DNA from 2 places in the Variovorax sp. YR266 genome. Region 1 is predicted to be linked to the other one. Evidence: predicted binding sites of a transcription regulator. Region 1 holds the regulator's gene; the other holds the start of a gene.
The links. The regulator HrcA, encoded in region 1, represses chaperone genes, less so after heat shock. The targets are predictions, from matches to a motif close to TTAGCACTCNNNNNNNNNGAGTGCTAA.

Region 1 (6,522 bases):
TCCATCGCAGTGAAGGAGAGCAGTATGAATGTCGATAGCAACGGAAAGCCTCTGGCTGATGGCGCTTTGGTTCGTCTGCTACGCGCCCCGCCCGAGTTGTTGGAGGGCCTGCCCCTAGTGGACTGCAAAGCGATCAAATGGGCTGCAAACGAGATCTTGATGCGAATGGTTGGTCAGGACGACTATGGGAATGTCGAGCTTGAGTTTGCAGACCCGGAGGGCGTCCGTCATTGGATCTTTGTGCGACCAACTGATGTCGCCTTGGCAGCGTAGTCCTGTCTGGTTTTGACGATGGCGGTCAGCCGATCACCCAGTTGACCACCAATCTACGCACGGCCAATCGATCAAGCAAGCGGTCTGAGCGAACTAGGTCAAGCACGCCGGCCAAGCTAGGCGCTTGGTGAGGCTGTCTTGAATAGAGTTACCCGAGAGGCCACGGCGTGAAGCTCATTACTTCATGGCCCACAGGTCAGTCTCTTGATTTGTCCGGCTCGTTGTTCTTGACAAAGGAAGCAGTGAGCTTCTGCTGCTCAGCAAGCAGACCGGCAACGCTTGTGTTGTCGTTGACGATCTCGTAAAGAAAATTCACAAACGTCTGGTTGTTGGCAAAGGTGAGCGCTGCGACCGAGATTCCGAGTGTCAGCCTTGTGCCCTTGGTTTCTAGGGTGCCCAGGCTACCTCGGTAGATGGCATTGGCATCTCGTCCGATGGCTCCCCAGTCCTCATAAACAGGCACCTTGCTGGATCGCGCGGCCAAAAGGCGTTTGTCAGGGTCTTGAGAAATGCTCGGCGTGTCTTTTCGCATCACCGAATCGAGCACTGCGAGGTATTGGGCCCTTGTCGATTCGCTGGACGCCACGGTCGTCCCGTCCACGCGCCCAACTACCACCCAGCCGTAACGGTAGGTTGAACCCCGGCCGCTGGGTGCTGACGCCTGCTTCCCAGGGCAGGACTCAAATACCGAGAGGACCAGTCCCTTGGCTCCAGAAAGTTCCTGAGCCGTCTTGGTCAGCGCGTCCCGTCTGACGGCGTCGCCGATAGCGCAATAGCCCTGAGGAATGATGTTGTTGATGAATCTCCCATCCACCACCGCGGAGCCAGCGGCAGACGAGATCGACGACGCGGTCAAAAGGGCAACTGCAGCCCAGATCCTCAGCTTCATGAATGCGACTCCTCCTTTGGATGCCTATCTTTTGTGCAGACGCTCCAATGCGAGACGAGCCTCCGACCACTGCTCGTCAATGTACCTCGCCACGCCAGACACATGAGCCACCCATTCGCTCGATGCGCCGAGCTTGAACATGGGGGAAACGGTACTTCGCGAGGCTAGATCTTGTTCTGCAACGGCCTGACGTTGAGGTTAAGCAAGTCCGCGACTTCATCCAGGCGCAGCACAGGCATGTTGATTAACAGTAAAAGCATCAGTTCTGTCTTCACTGTCTGAGTCATCCCGCACAGCATCAGTAACGTCGGACCGGGGCGTTAATAAGCAAACCGCGGCGCATACGAAAAGCTGCACCGCCGGCTACATGGTGGCTACACGGACGCAAGAAGTACTGCCAAAAAAGAAAAGGCGCTATCGTTTAAATAGCGCCTTGTTCAGTGCCCTTGCGGCTTTTCAGTGGTAGGCCGTGATGGGCTTGAACCATCGACCAACGGATTATGAGTCCGCTGCTCTAACCAACTGAGCTAACGGCCCACGCGGCACGATTCTATTCGCGCCGCAGCGCCTACTTGCGATGGCTCAGCGCATTGCTCACCAGGCGCGACGTGATGTCGACGATCTGGATCATGCGTTCGTAGGGCATGCGCGTCGGCCCGATCACACCCAGCGTACCCACGACCTGTCCATCGACCTCGTAGTTGGCGCTGACGATGGAGAGCTCCTCGAAGGGCACCACCTGGCTTTCGCCGCCGATGAAGATGCGCACCCCTTCGGCCTTGCTCGACACGTCGAGCAGGCGCATCAATTGGGCCTTCTGCTCGAAGAGTTCGAAGGCACGGCGCAACTGCCCCATGTCGCTGGAGAAATCGCTCACCGCCAGCAGGTTGCGCTCACCGGAGATCACGACGTCGTCTTCCTGCGCCTCGTTCAGCACTTCGGAACTGACCTGCACCGCCGCCTGCATCAACGCGGCGATCTCGCCGCGCAGCTTTTCAACCTCGGACTGGAGACGATCGCGCACCTGCTCGATAGTCAGGCCCGCATAGTGCGCGTTGATGTAGTTCGAGGCCTCGACCAGCTGCGACTGCGAATAGTCGGCCTCCGGAAAGATCACCCTGTTCTGCACGTCCCCATCGGGTGAGACGATGATCACCAGCAGGCGCCGGTCGGAGAGCTTCAGGAACTCGATCTGCTTGAACACCGAAGCGCGCCGCGGCGCCATCACCACGCCAACGAACTGCGACAGGTTTGACAGCAGATGCGCCGCATTGGCGATCACCTTCTGCGGCTGGTCGGGCGCGAGGCTCGGCGTGCTCATCTGTTCGCGCTGCGCGGTCAGCATGGTGTCGACGAAGAGGCGATAGCCACGGTGCGTCGGAATGCGGCCGGCCGAGGTGTGCGGGCTGGCAATCAGCCCCAGCGCCTCGAGGTCGGACATGACGTTGCGGATGGTCGCCGGCGACAGATCGAGCCCCGAGGAACGCGACAGCGTGCGCGAGCCGACGGGTTGCCCGTCGGCGATGTAGCGCTCGACGAGCGTCTTGAGCAGCAACTTGGCACGGTCGTCCAGCATTGCAAGATTTTAGTGTTGTAATTTGTGAGATATGACCTCTCGCTTTCGTCACGTCGCCCTGATCGGCAAATACCAGGCTTCCGGCGCCCGGGCGCAGGCGGACTCGCGCGACGGCGTCATGGAAGGCATTGGCGCCTTCCTCGAATCGCAAGGCTGCACGGTGTTCGTCGAGCGCTCGACCTGCGAGGAAGACGATGACGGCGCCCCTGCCCATCCACGCTACGAAGCCCTGAGCGTCGAGGAAATCGGCCAGCGCTGCGACCTCGGCCTAGTGGTCGGCGGTGACGGCACCATGCTCGGCATCGGCCGGCAGCTCGCCAGCTATGGCATCCCGCTGATCGGCATCAACCGCGGCCGGCTCGGCTTCATCACCGACATCCCGCTCGACAACTACCAGGCCACGCTGATCCCGATGCTGGCCGGCGAGTACGAGGAAGACCACCGCAGCCTGATGCATGCGCAGGTCGTGCGCGATGGCGCCTCGGTGTTCGACGCGCTCGCCATGAACGACGTGGTCGTCAACCGCGGCGCCACCTCCGGCATGGTCGAGTTGCGCGTATCAGTGGGCCGCCATTTCGTGGCCAACCAGCGCGCCGACGGCCTGATCATCGCCACGCCCACGGGTTCGACCGCCTACGCGCTGTCAGCTGGCGGCCCGTTGCTGCATCCGGCCGTGCCAGGCTGGGTGCTGGTGCCGATCGCACCGCACACGCTGTCGAACCGCCCCGTGCTGCTGCCCGACGCCGACGAGATCGTGATCGAGCTGGTGGGCGGGCGCGACGCCAGCGCCAATTTCGACATGCAGTCGCTGGCCTCGCTCGCAATCGGCGACCGCGTGGTGGTGCGCCGCTCCGATTTCCGCGTGCGCTTCTTGCACCCGCGCGGCTGGAGCTATTTCGACACCTTGCGCAAGAAACTTCACTGGAACGAAGGGGGCTCCTGAAATGGCGCTGCGACGCATCGCACTGCGCGACTTCGTGATCGTGCGATCACTCGAACTCGACCTGTCCGGCGGCTTCACGGTATTGACCGGCGAAACCGGCGCGGGCAAATCCATCCTGATCGACGCGCTGCAACTGGCGCTGGGCAACCGCGCCGACGCTGGCGCGGTGCGCGAAGGGGCCGAACGGCTCGACGTGAGTGCCGAATTCGACGCCGACCCGGCCCTGGACACCTGGCTCGACGAAGGCGGCTTCGAAGCCAGCGACGCGCTGCTGCTGCGCCGCACCGTCGACCTGCAGGGCCGCAGCCGCGGCTGGATCAACGGCAGCCCAGCCACGGCCACGCAGTTGCGCGAGCTCGGCGACCGCCTGCTCGACATCCACGGCCAGCACGCCTGGCAAAGCCTGACGCGGCCTGAGGCAGTGCGCGGCCTGCTCGACGCCTACGCAGGTGTGCGCACCGATGCGCTCGACGCCGCGTGGCAAAGCTGGCGGCAGGCACTTTCCGCACTCGAACACGCGCGCTCGGCGCAAGACTCGCTGCAGCGCGAGCGCGAGCGGCTGCAATGGCAGATCTCCGAAGTCGCCAAGCTCGCACCGGGCGTCGACGAGTGGGAAGAGCTGTCGACCAACCACTCGCGCATCTCCAACGCGCAGGCCCTGATCGACGCGGCCCAGGGTGCCAGCCAGGCACTGGAAGACGACGACAACGGCGCCCTCCCCGCGCTTACGCGCGCGCTCACGCTGCTGCAGAACTGCGAGCACATCGAGCCCGAGTTCCGCGCGCTGGGCGAAGTGCTCGCCTCATGCGTGGCCCAGGCCTCCGACGCTGCCCACACGCTGCACGGCTACCTGCGCGATGCCGACACCGATCCGCAAACCCTGGCCGAGCTGGACGAGCGCATGGGCCTGTGGATGTCGCTCGCGCGCCGCTACAAGCGCCCGCCCGCCGAACTGCCGGCGCTGCTCGCCGGCTGGCAGGCTGAGCTGCAGGCGCTCGACGCGCAAAGCGATCTCGAAGGCCTTGAACGCGCAGAACAGAACGCACAGCAGGCCTACATGAAGGAAGCCAAGGCGCTCAGCAAGGTCCGCAAGCAGGCTGCGCCGCGCCTTGCCCAGGCCGTCACCGATGCGATGCAGGGTCTCGGCATGCAGGGCGGGCGCTTCGACATCGAACTGCAGCCGCTGGCGCAGCCCAGCCGCGCCGGCCTCGAGGACGTGGCCTTTCTCGTGGCCGGCCACACCGGCAGCACGCCGCGCGCCATCGGCAAGGTGGCCTCGGGCGGCGAACTGTCGCGCATTGCGCTGGCCATCGCCGTCACCACCAGCCAGCTCGGCGCGGCGCAGACGCTGATCTTCGACGAGGTCGATGCCGGTGTCGGCGGCGCGGTCGCCGAGACCGTCGGCCGCCTCATGAAGCAGCTCGGCCGCGACCGCCAGGTGCTCGCCGTGACCCACCTGCCCCAGGTTGCCGCCTGTGCCGACCATCACCTCGTTGTTGCCAAACGCCAGACGGCAGCAGCTGGCAAGGACGGCCCGCGCACCGAGAGCGGCGTGTCGCGCCTCGACGATGACAACCGCGCCAAGGAAATCGCCCGCATGCTGGGCGGTGAGAAGGTCTCGCAAACCTCGCTCGCGCACGCACGCGAAATGCTCGGCCACAAGACCTCGGTGACCGCGCCATGAACCTCGACCTCGTGCTCATCACGGGCATGTCGGGCTCCGGCAAGTCGGTGGCCCTGCATGCGCTGGAAGATGCGGGCTATTACTGCGTCGACAACCTGCCGCCCGAACTGCTGACGTCCTTCATCGCGTTGCAGCACGAACAGCAGACGCCTCGCGTGGCCATTGCCATGGACGTGCGCAGCGGCGTCTCGCTGCCGATCGTTCCGCAGCAGCTCGAAGCGCTGCGGCGCGACGGCGGGATCTCGCTGCGTTCGCTGTTCCTCGACGCGACCACCGACGCCCTGCTGCGCCGCTACTCAGAAACCCGCCGCCGCCATCCGCTCTCGCGACAGGAAGGCCGCACCGACGTGCCCGAGCAGCACCGCGTGCTGATGCAGGCCATCGAGCTCGAACGCGAATTGCTGGCCGACCTGCGCGACGGCGCCGACGTGATCGACACCAGCCTGATCCGGCCGGCGCAGCTGCAGAGCTACATCAAGTCGCTGATCTCGGCACCGCAAAGCGCGCTGACGCTGGTGTTCGAATCGTTCGCCTTCAAGCGCGGCGTGCCGCTCGATGCGGACTACGTGTTCGACGTGCGCATGCTGCCCAACCCGCACTACGTGCCCGCGCTGCGCCCGCTCACGGGCCGCGACGAGCCGGTGATCGAATGGCTGCGCGAGCACGACGACGTGGCGCGCATGTACAACGACATCGAACAGTTCCTCACGCATTGGCTCGACGCACTGGCGCGCGACCATCGCAGCTATGTGACGGTGGCCATCGGGTGCACGGGCGGGCAGCACCGTTCGGTGTTCCTGGTCGAGCAGCTGGCACGGTCGTTCGGTGCGCGCTGGGGTGCGCTCAAGCGGCACCGCGAACTCGACGCGGCCTGACTGATCCGCCGACTAAAGATCGGCTGACTAAGCCTCGCTGCCTTCCAGCAGCTTGCGCATCGGCGCCGGCAGGCCCAACCGACCCCACTCCTCGGCCTCGACCCAGCGCGCGCCATCGCCTTGCGGCTGGCCGCCCTGAAGCTGCACCGGATGCAGATGCAGGTCCTTGTGGGTCAACACATGCACGAAGGCCGGCAGATCCTGCACGCCACGTCGCGCGGCCGTCGGCAGTGCGGCAAGAAGATCTTCGCGGCTGTCGAACACGGGCAGGCAATAGAGCCC
Region 2 (6,522 bases), on a different contig from region 1:
TTCATGATGGTTTCCTTTCGGGTGGTCAAAGCGGAGGCAGTTGGTTCAGGTTCATGGAGGCTCTCGCCTCTGGGATCAACTGTATTGACGACCTTCAAGTTGATAAAGATGATCGAAGCATCTTCAGTCTTTACTCTATGTAATCAATCATGAATCGCCAGTTCGACGACTTGCTGCTGGGAAGCCTGGAGCTTTTCTGTCTTGCAGCCGAGCAAGAGGGGTTCACCGCCGCAGCCGCCGTTGCGGGCGTGACGCCCGCCGCCGTAAGCAGGACGGTGGGCAGGCTGGAAGAACGCCTCGGCGTGCGCCTCTTCCTGCGCACGACACGGCAGATACGGCTGAGCGAGGCGGGCCAGGCCTATTACGAGCAATGCCGCCAGGCGCTCAACCAGCTGGTGGAGGCCGAACGCCAGGTCAGCGGCCAGCAGATCACGCCAAGCGGCCTGCTGCGGATCAGCGTTCCCACCACCTACGGGCACTACCGGCTGCTGCCGCTGCTGCCGGAGTTCAGGGCGCGCTACCCGGACATCCGGGTCGAGGTTCACGTCAGCAACCGCAACATCGACTTCGCCGCGGAGGGGTACGACCTTGCCGTGCGTGTGCGCGCGCCAGCCGACTCGACCCTGGTTGCTCGCCATCTCGAGGACGCCGAACTCGTGCTCGTCGCAGCCCCGGACTACCTGCGCCGGCACGGGGAACCCCGGACCCTGGACGACCTGCAGACCCACGAATGCATCCAGTTCGAGCTGCCCAGCAGCGGCCGCACCATCCCCTGGCTGTGCCGTCAGGACGGCCAGGACGTCGAAATGCTCACCTCCGGCGGCTACGCCTGTTCGGACGACGTCCTGGCCGGGGTTACGCTGGCCCGGCATGGCGCGGGCATCTTCCAGGCCTATCGCTTCGTGGTCGAGGAAGACTTGCGCCAGGGACGGCTGGTCGAAGTGCTCAAGCCCTTCGGCGGCCGGTCCCGGCCCTACAACCTGCTGTATCCCAAGTTGCGGTTCGCGCCGCTGCGCGTGCGCACCTTCGTGGACTTCCTGATGGGCCACCGGGCGGATGCGGCGGGCGTGTCTGGCGGCGGCTTGGCGGGCCGGGCGTGAGATCCGTTACGCACCGGCGGCAGCCCCTGTCACTTGAAAGCCCACCGATTGCCCTTATGATTAGCACTCGCTGCTGATGAGTGCTAACAGCCCTCGCTTCCAGTCGATGGGTTGCCGGCCTCCGGTCCGGCACCCGACCACAAACCCGTTTCTTATCCATACATCCAGGAGATGCAATGAAACTTCGTCCTTTGGCCGATCGCGTGATCGTCAAGCGTGTTGACAGCGAAACCAAGACCGCCTCCGGCATCGTCATCCCCGACGCAGCCGCTGAAAAGCCCGATCAGGGTGAAGTCCTGGCCGTGGGCCCGGGCAAGCGCAACGACAAGGGCGAACTGGCCGCACTGACCGTCAAGGTCGGCGACCGCGTCCTGTTCGGCAAGTACAGCGGCCAGACCGTCAAGGTCGGCGGTGACGAATTGCTCGTCATGAAGGAAGACGACCTGTTCGCGGTCGTCGAGAAGTAATTCAAACATCCCATTCGGAGTAAACAAACATGGCAGCAAAAGACGTAGTCTTCGGCGGTGAAGCCCGCGCACGCATGGTCGAGGGTGTCAACATCCTGGCCAACGCAGTCAAGGTGACCCTGGGCCCCAAGGGCCGCAACGTGGTGCTCGAGCGCTCGTTCGGCGCCCCTACCGTCACCAAGGACGGTGTGTCGGTCGCCAAGGAAATCGAACTCAAGGACAAGCTGCAGAACATGGGCGCCCAGCTCGTGAAGGAAGTGGCTTCCAAGACTTCGGACAACGCCGGTGACGGCACCACCACCGCGACCGTGCTGGCACAAGCCATCGTTCGCGAAGGTTTCAAGCTGGTGGCTGCCGGCATGAACCCGATGGACCTGAAGCGCGGCATCGACAAGGCTGTCACGGCCCTGGTCGCCGAGCTGAAGAAGGCTTCCAAGCCCACCACCACGTCGAAGGAAATCGCTCAAGTCGGCTCGATCTCGGCCAACAGCGACGAAACCATCGGCAAGCTCATCGCTGACGCGATGGACAAGGTCGGCAAGGAAGGCGTGATCACCGTGGAAGACGGCAAGTCGCTGGACAGCGAACTCGACGTCGTCGAAGGCATGCAGTTCGACCGCGGCTACCTGTCGCCCTACTTCATCAACAACCCCGAGAAGCAATCGGCGCTGCTCGACAACCCCTTCGTGCTGCTGTTCGACAAGAAGATCAGCAACATCCGTGACCTGCTCCCCACGCTGGAACAAGTCGCCAAGGCTGGCCGTCCGCTGCTGATCATTGCCGAAGAAGTCGAAGGCGAAGCCCTGGCTACGCTGGTCGTGAACACGATCCGCGGCATCCTGAAGGTCGTGGCTGTCAAGGCTCCTGGCTTCGGCGACCGCCGCAAGGCCATGCTGGAAGACATCGCCATCCTGACGGGCGGCAAGGTCATCGCTGAAGAAGTGGGCCTGACGCTCGAAAAGGTGACGCTGGCCGACCTGGGTCAAGCCAAGCGCATCGAAGTGGGCAAGGAAAACACGATCATCATCGACGGCGCCGGTGCCGCTGGCGACATCGAAGCCCGCGTGAAGCAAGTGCGCGTGCAGATCGAAGAAGCCACGAGCGACTACGACCGTGAAAAGCTGCAAGAGCGCGTGGCCAAGCTGGCCGGCGGCGTTGCAGTGATCAAGGTTGGCGCCGCCACCGAAGTCGAAATGAAGGAAAAGAAGGCTCGCGTCGAAGACGCCCTGCACGCTACCCGCGCTGCAGTGGAAGAAGGCGTCGTGGCTGGCGGCGGCGTGGCTCTGCTGCGTGCCAAGCAAGCCGTGGGCGAGTCGGTCAAGGGCGACAACGCTGACCAGGAAGCCGGCATCAAGCTGGTGCTCAAGGCCATCGAAGCTCCCCTGCGCGAAATCGTGAACAACGCCGGCGGCGAAGCCTCGGTGGTGGTGAACGCTGTGCTGGCCGGCAAGGGCAACTACGGCTTCAACGCTGCGAACGACACGTACGGCGACATGCTCGAGCTGGGCATCCTGGACCCGACGAAGGTCACCCGCACCGCACTGCAGAACGCCGCTTCGGTGTCCTCGCTGCTGCTGACGACCGAAGCCATGGTCGCTGACGCGCCCAAGGACGAGTCTGGCGCCGGCGGCGGCATGCCCGACATGGGCGGCATGGGCGGAATGGGCGGCATGGGCATGTAATGCCCGGCTGAGCACTGCTCACCAAAAGAAGAAGGGCCGCGAAAGCGGCCCTTTTTTATTGCCTGTGTCAGCTACTGAAACTGGTCTCGCAGCGCCGCATAGAGCACCTGAAAGCGTGTGTGGCGCGCGCTATGCACAGCGGCTCCTTCGGTCGACGGAATCAACTGCTGCTGCACCGGCGGCAGCTTGCACACCTCGGCCACCGCGCCCCCATCGGCCAGCCACGCCAGCCGCGCCGCGCCGAGCGCCCCGCCCGTCTCGCTGCCCGCATAGAGCGTCAGCGGCACCTGGAAGATGTCGGCCAGCAACTGGCCCCACCACACGCTGCGTGCACCACCGCCCACCAGCGCCACTTCGCGCAGCGGCATGTCCGCCGGCAGCCGCAGGGTGTCGAAGCCATCGCGCAGCCCGAAGCTCACGCCCTCGACCACGGCGTAGGCGATTTCCGCCGGACCGTGTGCATGCGTCAGCCCGAACAGCACGCCCTGCGCATTGGGGTTGTTGTGCGGCGAGCGTTCGCCCGAGAGATACGGCAGGAACAGCGGGCAGCGCTCGCGCTGCGCCAGCGAGATGGACGCCGCCGCTTCGAGCAGCGCGGCTTCGTCGGCGAACCGGAAGGTCTTTGCCGCCCAACTCACCGCGCTCGCGGCCGAGAGCATCACCGACATCTGGTGCCAGCGCTTCGGCAACGCATGGCAGAAGGCGTGCATCGCCTGCGCGGGGTTCGGCAAGAAGCGGTCGGTCGACACGAACACCACACCAGATGTGCCGAGCGACACAAAACCCTGCCCCGGCTCGACCAGCCCCATGCCGACCGCGCTGGCCGCGTTATCGCCAGCACCGCCGGCAATCAGCACCGCACCACCGCCACCCACGCCCCAGCGCGCCGCAAACTCGGGCTTGAGCTGCGCCGACACCTCGCTGCCCTCGACTAGGCGCGGCATCTGCGCACGCGTGAGCCCGGTGGCAGCGAGCAATTCATCGGACCAGTCGCGCGCACCCACGTCGAGCCACAGCGTGCCGGCCGCGTCCGACATCTCGCTGACCGCCTCGCCGCTGAGCATGAAGCGCAGCCAGTCCTTCGGCAGCAGCACGCGCGCAACGCGGCTGAAAACTTCGGGCTCGTGCTCGCGCACCCACAACAGCTTGGGCGCCGTGAACCCCGGCATCGCGAGGTTGCCCGCAATCTCGCCGAGCCGCGGTACGGCACGCGCAAGCGCTTCGCACTGCGCGCCGCTGCGTCCGTCGTTCCAGAGAATCGCGGGACGCAGCACCTGGCCCGCTTCGTCGAGCAGCGTGGCGCCGTGCATCTGGCCCGACAGGCCGATCGCACGCACCGCCGCAAGCTCTTCGGGATGCGACTTGCCGAGCGTGCGCATTACCTCTTCGAGCGCATACCACCACTGCTGCGGCGCCTGCTCCGACCACAACGGTTGCGGCCGTTCGACCGTGAGCGGTGCGCGGGCCACGCCCACGATGCGGTGGTCGTCGGTGAGCAAAAGCGCCTTGAGCTCGGACGTGCCGAGGTCGAGTCCCAGATACAAGATGAGCCCCCTGGTTTTCTGCTGCGTGCTCAGGAAGAGACGCCGCTGCCGAAGCGCGTGTCGGCCTGCCGGCGAAATTCGCTCGGCGTCATGCCCTTGATTTCAAGGAAGCGCCGGTTGAAGTTCGCCACGTTGTTGAAGCCCACCTGGTAGCAGATGTCGGTCACGTAGTGATCGGTCTGCATCAGCAGGTGGCAGGCGCTGTTGATGCGCACGCGGTTGACGAAATCGGTAAAGCTGTTGCCGGTGGAGCGCCTGAAGAAGCGGCTGAAGCGGCTCTCGCTCATGCCCAGCTCGGCCGCCACGTCCGACATCGAGATCGGGTCGGCCATGTTGTTGGTGATGCGGTTGACGATGCCGTTGATCTGGTCGACCTGCGCGTCGCCGTCCGCGCCCTGTGCGCCCTGCATCTGCACGCTCGACAGCAGCCGGTAGTCGGTGCATTGCGCCAGGTCGGCCATGAAGTCGAGGAACAGGCTCAGGCGCCGCACGCCGCGCGCGGCCTTGATGCTGTCCCAGTGCGCCTGCGCGTTCTCCGACATGCCGAAGAATTCGATGCCGTGGCGCGCCCGCTCCAGCAGGTGCATTACCTCGCGCAGCTCGGGAATCTGGGATGCCGCGTGCTCGATGGGCTCGTGTCGGAACTGGATCACCCGGTCGCGTCCCGCGGCGCCGCCTTCGGGCACGTCGAGCGAGATCCAGTTGTGCGGCAGCCGCGGCCCGCACAGCACCAGGTGCCCGGGCTGGAACGGCCCGATCCAGTCGCCGATGAAGGCCTTGCCCGATGTCTCGGTGATCAGGTGCAGCTCGTAGTCTTCATGGAAATGCCATCGCACCAGCGGGCTCGGAAAGCCGTGCGCGAGGCAGCGCACCAGGCCGGTTTCTTCGGGGGTCTCGTAACCCAGCGAGGGGGAACGCGTGAAGTCGCGCTCCAGCTCGGGCTGGCGCTGACGGGGAATCGAACGCTTTCGGGTGGTCGTCGTCATGATGGCAGCCCGGCTCAGGGCTGGGAAGCAGCAGCAACAGCGGTATTTTGTGCCTTCGCCAAGGCGGCGTGAACCGCCTCCAGCGTCGGTGGATCGGCACCCTCGCGGGTGCAGTTGAGGGCGGCGGCGGTGGCGGCAAAGCTCATCACTTCGCGCCATGCGTCGTCGCCCAGCTCGCCGAGTTGCGCCGGCCGCTCCACGCCATGCGCGAGCAGCGACACGGACAACCCGGCCGTGAAGGTGTCTCCCGCGCCGATGGTGTCGACCACGGTGACGCGCGGCGCGGCCACGGTCAACGGCTCGTGCCCCGTGCGCCAGAGCGTTGCGCCGTCGCCGCCGCGCGTGACGATCACGGCGCGCGCGCCGGCCTTCAGGCACTCGGCGGCCAGCGCATCGACCTGCTGGCCGGGCGCGAGCAGCGCAGCGTCTTCGTCGCTGAGCTTGACCAGGTCGGCCATGGCGAACCAGCCGGTGACGCGCGCGCGGTACGCCGCCATGTCCGTGATCAGGCTGGGCCGTACGTTGGGGTCGAACACGATCACGCAACGCTCCCTGTTCGCTGCGACCAGGTCGGTGATGCGCGTGGCGGCCGGGTCCTGCAGCAGCGAGATCGAGCCGAAGTGCAGGAAGCGGCAGTCCGCCGGTAATTGCGGCAGCGGCTCGGGCGCCCAGGTGGCGTCGGCACTGCCGCGTGTATAGAAGGCGTAGCGGTTGGTCTGCGGCGTGCGCTCGACAAAGGCCAG

Region 2: BLW48_RS03125 (co-chaperone GroES) is a predicted target of HrcA. The motif match lies at 1,161-1,187, and genes of this name have one in related genera.

The regions. Positions count from the first base shown of each region.
Region 1 covers NZ_FNPM01000017.1:13,689-20,210, reverse strand. Annotated here, with positions in the region: gene BLW48_RS35185 (hypothetical protein) at 1-13, shown strand, start outside; gene BLW48_RS30525 (hypothetical protein) at 25-273, shown strand; gene BLW48_RS30520 (hypothetical protein) at 470-1,162, opposite strand; tRNA gene BLW48_RS30515 (tRNA-Ile) at 1,623-1,699, opposite strand; gene hrcA (heat-inducible transcriptional repressor HrcA) at 1,731-2,738, opposite strand; gene BLW48_RS30505 (NAD kinase) at 2,770-3,681, shown strand; gene recN (DNA repair protein RecN) at 3,683-5,365, shown strand; gene rapZ (RNase adapter RapZ) at 5,362-6,240, shown strand; gene mutY (A/G-specific adenine glycosylase) at 6,268-6,522, opposite strand, start outside.
Region 2 covers NZ_FNPM01000001.1:659,699-666,220, forward strand. Annotated here, with positions in the region: gene BLW48_RS03115 (SDR family NAD(P)-dependent oxidoreductase) at 1-5, opposite strand, end outside; gene BLW48_RS03120 (LysR family transcriptional regulator) at 150-1,100, shown strand; gene BLW48_RS03125 (co-chaperone GroES) at 1,277-1,567, shown strand; gene groL (chaperonin GroEL) at 1,597-3,249, shown strand; gene xylB (xylulokinase) at 3,321-4,793, opposite strand; gene BLW48_RS03140 (AraC family transcriptional regulator) at 4,823-5,779, opposite strand; gene BLW48_RS03145 (carbohydrate kinase family protein) at 5,794-6,522, opposite strand, start outside.